DNA from 3 places in the Cyanobium sp. BA5m-21 genome. Region 1 is predicted to be linked to each of the others. Evidence: predicted binding sites of a transcription regulator. Region 1 holds the regulator's gene; each other region holds the start of a gene.
The links. Region 1 encodes NtcA, which controls nitrogen genes in cyanobacteria. Its sites were predicted from a motif close to GTANCNNNNGNTAC; they were not measured.
Positions count from the first base shown of each region.

Region 2: the regulator NtcA is predicted to act here: its motif matches at 774-787, upstream of queF (preQ(1) synthase).
Region 3: the regulator NtcA is predicted to act here: its motif matches at 1,091-1,104, upstream of urtA (urea ABC transporter substrate-binding protein).

Region 1 is NZ_JAGQCO010000016.1:40,540-42,802, reverse strand. It holds gene KBY72_RS06855 (cob(I)yrinic acid a,c-diamide adenosyltransferase) at 1-377, opposite strand, end outside; gene ntcA (global nitrogen regulator NtcA) at 620-1,360, shown strand; gene KBY72_RS06845 (DUF3084 domain-containing protein) at 1,395-2,263, shown strand, end outside.
Region 2 is NZ_JAGQCO010000002.1:93,038-95,300, reverse strand. It holds gene KBY72_RS01220 (TlyA family RNA methyltransferase) at 1-319, shown strand, start outside; gene KBY72_RS01215 (P-II family nitrogen regulator) at 342-680, opposite strand; gene queF (preQ(1) synthase) at 867-1,292, shown strand; gene KBY72_RS01205 (cytochrome c biogenesis protein ResB) at 1,289-2,263, opposite strand, start outside.
Region 3 is NZ_JAGQCO010000046.1:2,023-4,285, forward strand. It holds gene KBY72_RS14460 (GGDEF domain-containing protein) at 1-739, opposite strand, end outside; gene urtA (urea ABC transporter substrate-binding protein) at 1,188-2,263, shown strand, end outside.

The sequences.
Region 1 (2,263 bases):
GCTGGCTCTGACAGACAGCCGGGCACACCGGGCCGCAGCCATTGCAGTCGCCCACACAGCCAGACGCTGCTGCCGAGGCCCTGATCTACACCGCCCTTAAGGAACTGAGTAACTAGCACCCGGCTACCCAAGCCGGCACTACGTAGGGCCTGGCTGAGCACGGCTCCGTAACTGCCGCGGAAAGGCGCCGTATGGATTTGCAGTAAGCCCTCCGACTGGGCCACCAGCCGCAATGCCGGCGCAGCAGAAGGGGCGGACGCGGCAGCCGCCACAGCCAAAGGGCGATGGCCAGAGCGCTGAGGTTGGTGCTGGACCGCCGGAAAACCAGCTCCAGAGGAGGAGGAGGTGAGGCCTGAGACGGGCAAGCTCGCGGTCATGAACAACCTGAATAAGAACCTTGAAAATCGAAAAACAGACCTGGGGCGCCGCGAGCAGCCCATGGCCTCGCGGAGCTGAATGTAGCGGGATCGAGCCGCTCCACAAGCAAACGACACCATCCCTAGCGGAAACATACGTACTGGTGCGCAGGGGGCGCCGGCGGTGTCGTCTCAAACCGTGTGTATTGCTACAAGCCGCCCCCCGGGTGATCCTTAGGGTCCCGGCACTTGCCAAAACCTTGATGGTTGGCGCTACCCACGGATTTAGCCGTACCGCCAACACCCCATCGACGGGTGCTCCTGGCGTGGTGGCAGGCATGGGCAGCGCCGGCCAGGGCAACCCCACCCTGTTGGAAGTGATCCGGGGCCTGGCCGGCAGCAGTGTCGAGACGATCGAACGGGGCAAAACGATTTTTTTTCCCGGCGATCCAGCCGAGCGGGTCTATCTGCTGCGGCGCGGAGCGGTCCGGCTGTCGCGGGTATATGAATCAGGCGAGGAGATCACCGTGGCCCTGTTGCGCGAGAACAGCCTGTTTGGTGTGCTCTCGCTGCTTACCGGCCAGCGCTCCGATCGCTTCTATCACGCTGTTGCCTTCACCAGGGTCGAGATGGTGACCGCACCAGCCACCTCCGTGCGCCGTGCGATCGAGCAGGACGCCAGCGTGGGCTTGCTACTGCTGCAGGGCCTGTCTTCGCGAATACTGCAGACCGAAACGATGATCGAAACCCTCACCCACCGCGACATGAGCTCGCGGCTGGTGAGCTTCCTGCTGGTGCTGTGCCGAGATTTCGGCGTTCCCAGCTCGGAAGGGATCACGATTGATCTGCGCCTCTCCCACCAGGCGATTGCCGAAGCGATTGGCTCCACCCGCGTCACAATCACTCGCCTGCTGGGCGACCTGCGCAACGACGGGCTGGTTCAGATCGACCGCAAAAAGATCACTGTGTTTGATCCAATCGCCCTAGCTAAGCGCTTCAGCTGAAGGCCAGGGATACTGGGGCCCTCCGGGGACGTATGTGACGGGCTGGCTGCTGATCCTCGCTCTGCTCGCCCTGGGGGGAGTGCTCTCCACCCTGGGCGACCGACTCGGCAGCCTGGTGGGCAAGGCGCGCTTGAGCCTGTTGGGGATGCGGCCCCGCCGCACCGCCGTGTTGATCACAGTGCTCACTGGCAGCCTGATCAGTGCCATCTCCCTCGGCCTGATGCTGCTGGTAAGCGAGCGGCTGCGCACGGGCCTGTTTGAACTCGATCGACTGGAGCAACGGCTGCAAACCAGCCGCAGCGAACTGAGCCGCAGCAACAGCCAACTAGCCAGCAGCCGCCTGCAGGTGGCGCGGGCCGAACAGGGCAAACGCGAGGCTCAGACGCGCTTTGAGCAGGCCCAAGCCCGCGCCAGCAAATTGCGCCAAGAGCTGGCGCCACTTCTAACCCAGCGCAACCGGTTGGAGCTGGAGCGCAGCCGTCTCAGCCAGGAGGTGAAGGGGCGGGATGCGGAAATCCGCCGCACCGAAGCGGAACTAGCCCAGGTGCGCCGCCGGATTAGCGCCGGAGCCCAAGAACTTAAAGACCTGGAGGGCAACCTGATTGCCCTGCGCCGCGGCGACGTGGTGCTCAGCAGCGGTCAGACCCTGGCCAGCGCCAAGGTGACCCTTGAGCGCCCCGAGCAGGCCAAGGAGGTGATCACCGCCTTGCTGCAGCAGGCCAATCTCAACGCCTTCAGGCGGGTGCTGCCCGGCCAGCCCCCCGATCGCCAGATCCTGCTGGTACCCAAAAATGACATCAGCAAGCTGGAAGGCCTGCTCGCCAAACCCGGCAGCTGGGTGGTGAGCATTCTCTCGGCCGCCAACGTGCTGAGGGGCGAGCGCCAGGTGCTTGCCTTCCCAGA
Region 2 (2,263 bases), on a different contig from region 1:
TTGCGATGCCATCGAAGGGGTGATCACCGCGGCCTCTGGCCTGGGTTTGGTGGCTTGCGGCCTGGTGGCATCACCAATCACTGGACCTGCCGGCAACCACGAATACTTGCTCTGGCTGCGGCGCTCCGATTGCGATGGGCGGGTCGGAATGGGTGATGTTGCCGGGGATGTTGCAGTGGATGTTTTTGAGCCTGTTGAACAGCTTGTTGAACCAGCCCAAAGCGACCCGAAATTCAGCTCTGCGCCAATCCGCCCTGCGCCAATCAGCCCAGAGCAAATAAAAAACCTGGTAGCCAGCACGCTGACTCCCAGGGAATAAAAATCAAAAGGGGTGCTGGCGCTCAGATGGCGCCGCTGTCCCGATCACCGGTGCGGATTCGAACCACCGAATCAATCGTGCTCACGAAGATCTTGCCGTCGCCGATTTCGCCGGTGCGGGCCGCGTCTTGAACGGCGCTAACCACGGTGTCGACCTTGTCGTCATCGACAACTATCTCAAGTTTCAGCTTCTGGAGGAATTCGACGGTGAATTCAGAGCCGCGATAGCGCTCTACCTGGCCCTTTTGACGGCCAAAACCCCGCACTTCGCTCACGGTCATGCCCACGATCCCCGCATTGACCAGGGCGACCTTGACGTCCTCGAGCTTGAAGGGACGAATGATGGCCTCAATTTTTTTCATAGGAACAGCTCGGGCTAATTAGGAAGTCTCTCAGGAAATCCCTGCCGATGGTAGGGAGTAAAGCCATTACGCCCGAGCTTTGCGGGGGTCGTCGTAGCGATTGCTACCGGCTCGGGCAGCCGTTGGCTGCGGCCACTTTCCTTAAGATCGCCCAGTGGCACTGGCCCTTACCCTTTCCTTGCTCCGATGTCTTCCAGCCCAGCTTCTGCTAACGCGTCCTCCCTCACCCAGGCGCCCATGTATGGCGAGCGCGCCATCGCTGAAGCAGAGCTGATCTGTTTTGACAATCCCAGGCCTGCCCGTGCCTACGAGATTTCCATCGAGCTGCCGGAGTTCACCTGTAAGTGCCCATTTTCCGGGTACCCCGATTTTGCGGTGTTGCGCCTGATCTACCAGCCCGGCCCCCGGGTGGTGGAGCTCAAGGCCATCAAGCTCTACGTCAACAGCTACCGCGACCGCTCCATTTCCCATGAAGAGGTGACCAATCGCATCTTGGATGATCTGGTTGCCGCCACCGATCCCCAGTGGATGCAGCTGGAGGCTGATTTTCACCCCCGCGGCAACGTTCACACCGTGGTGCGCGTCAGCCACGGCACGCGGCTGGATTGTTAGAGCTGGGCGAGCATCTGGGGCAGCTCGGCAGCGAAGCCGGTGAGATTGCGGTTGCAGAGGCCCGCAACGTGCAGCTGACCCGCTTGGCCGGCCGGCTGCTCAGCGATGGCCCAAAGCTGACGCGTAGCAAGCAAGCTGAGACCACCGCCGGCTAGGGCGATCGCAAATCCTGCATAAACCAGTGGAACCCCAGGATCACGCTTCAGCAGGATGCCACTGGCGGGGAGCACGCTTTCAACCCGTATCGGTAGCCCTTTCACTTCCACAGCTGCGCCGCCTGGGGCTAGGCGAGCTAAGGAGATTCCGTCGGCGCCGTAGATCTCCACAGGGCCTTGTTCGCTGCCCAAGCTGAGCAGCACCGGCTCGCTGCCATCGGGACGGGTGGGCAGCACGATTCCCCAAATCTGTTCGCCTAGCTGAGGAAAGCTCTGTAGCGGTAGCTCCAGTAGGGGGCTTTTGCCCAGTTGCAGGCTGATGGTGGCCAGGGCCCAGTCGGCTTGATAAAGGGTGACCCCCTTGAAGCGCAGCGGATGGTTAACGCTGATCTCAGCCTGCTTCAGCAGGCTGCCGCCGCTGCCATCGCCCTCCAAGATGCGCAACTGGGAGGTGAATTGCTCAGGTCGTCCGGCGGGATCGCGCTGGATTGAAAAGTGGTCGAGGGCGAGGGTGAGTTGGCTGCTGCCCCGGCTGTCCATCAGCTCCAGGCTGCGGCCGGGGGCGAGGTATTGCTCAGCCCGTTGCCCCCCAAGTGCCCCCCAGGCGGCTCCGAGCATCAGCACCACCATCCCGGCGTGCACCAGCAGGGGCCCGACCCGGCCTAGCAGCCCCTTGCGGGCTGCTAGGCGGTCGTCGTGGCGCTGAATTTGCCAGCCCTGGCGCTGCAGCAGTCCGGCCAGCTGATCGAGGCTCGCCGTGGGGGAGTTGGTGCTGAGGGTTTCGGCCACGCTCAGCTTGCTGAGCTGGCGGGGGGT
Region 3 (2,263 bases), on a different contig from region 1:
TGCCTACTGAGGTGAGCCCATCCGTGTTGGCTAGGTCCCTGAGTTGTGCTGTCAGTGATAGGGATTCAGTGACCAATTTGTAGAAGCTGCCGCTGAGGCTAATGATTTCCCGGGGGGCTTTGCTGAAGCTGGGGCTTTGCAGGGTTGTGGCTATATTTTTATCAGGGTTCAGCATCAGCTCATCTAGCTGTAGCAACGGTTTAAGAATCCGATCGGCTGTGCGCCAGGCAAAGCTCAAGCCCACTACCCAGCCCAGCACAAGCCCAGCCATCCAGATGCCCATACCCAAAAGACGTGCTGAATATTGCTCTTTTTTAAGAGCATCAAGCTTTTGGGCTTTTTCGTTGTACAGATTTGCCAAGACTTCGCCGTGTCGCCGAATCTCACTAATTGTTCGGTCTTGAGTTGTTCGTTGTATCAATGTTAGGCTAAGTGGTTTGTTTTGTTTTTGCAGTTCTTTAACTTCAGCAGCCGTCTGTTCCAGGTTGCGTTGCACCTGGACTGAGAGCAGCCGGATAGCCTCTAGTTCCCGATGGAGTGCGTTGGTTCTAGATAGCCGGCTCAGGGTTGTGAGCTTTTCATCGAGGGCGGTGCGGAAGCTCTTGAGCTTCGTGATGTCATGGTTCAGCTCATCGCTTAGCGCGCTTGTCCCGCCTTGCACCATGTACTGAGCCGTGTGCGGCACAGACTGGAGCATCTCAAAGCTGAGGTGCCTTATGACATCAGACTCAAAGGCCACTTCACGGGCCTGGGCTCCGGCATTTTGGCTAACCCATTCGCTAAGGAACCACCCGCCTACAGTCGCCACAGAGACGATAGCAAGAGTAGTGACCTGGGTTGTAAACAGCCGCCTTCGGAGTCCCACGCCGTCGGCGATCTCAGTATCCGATGCTACTCGGTAGGAATCAAATTGTTTGGGGTTAGGCGAGTTGTGGGCGAATTCAGTTGGTGAGCATTTGCTGAGCAAGCCCTGAGACCATCTCGGCATTGTGTAATTGGTGTCGAGCGATACGGCGCCGGGGCTGATTGTTGCTGCTGTTTTGTGGGACTTTCTGGATTCCTTCGAGGTCGCAGGGCTTTTGCGAGATTCGTAGCAACCACTACAGGGCCAACGTGTGACAACTGGATACCTTCCACTGACCGCTAAACAGCAGCGGGACATTCAGCGGTTTCCCGTAGGAGTTTTTATGAAGTCTTCCCTGATGCGCAAAACCACCATGCGTTATGTCGCTGGTGCGACGGCGATGGCAGCCAGCCTTTCGCTGGTGGCCTGCGGCGGCGGCGGCGAAAAAGCCTCTGGCGATTTTGACGGTGAAGTGAAGGTGGGGATCCTCCATTCCCGCTCCGGCACCATGGCCATCTCCGAAAACACGGTGGCGGAAGCCGAGTTGATGGCGATCGAGGAGATCAACGCCAAGGGCGGGATCACCATCGATGGCAAGAAGCTGAAGATTGTTCCCGTCGAAGAGGATGGTGCCTCTGACTGGCCCACCTTCGCTGAGAAAGCCAAAAAACTGATCGATCAGGATCAGGTGGCTGTGGTGTTTGGTGGCTGGACCTCAGCTAGCCGCAAGGCGATGCTGCCTGTGTTTGAGGCCAAGGATCACTTCCTCTTCTATCCGATCCAGTACGAAGGTCAGGAGTGCTCCCAGAACATCTTCTACACCGGTGCCACCCCCAACCAACAGGCTGAGCCGGCTGTCTCTTGGCTGCTCAAGAACAAGGGCAAGGACTTTTTCCTAGTGGGCTCCGATTACGTGTATCCGCGCACCGCGAACACGATCATGAAGGAGCAGCTCAAGGTTGAGGGCGGCAATCTGGTGGGTGAGGACTACCTGCCGCTTGGCAACACCGAGGTGGCTCCGATCATTGCCAAGATCAAGCAGGCCCTGCCCAAGGGTGGCGTGATCGTCAACACCCTGAACGGTGACAGCAACGTCGCCTTCTTCAAGCAGATGAAGGCTGCTGGCATCACCCCTGCCAATGGCTACTCGATCATGAGCTTCTCAATTGCTGAGGAGGAGGTTGCGGCAATCGGCCCCGAATATCTGGAAGGCACCTATGCGGCCTGGAACTTCTTCCAGAGTCTCGATACCCCCGCTTCCAAGAAGTTCACTACTGATTTCAAGGCCAAGTACGGCGAGAATCGGGTCACCAACGACCCGGCTGAATCCGCCTACAACATGGTGTACCTCTGGGCCGCTGGGGCTGAGAAGGCCAACAGCGTTGACGACAACGCAGTGCGTAAGGCGCTAATCGGTGT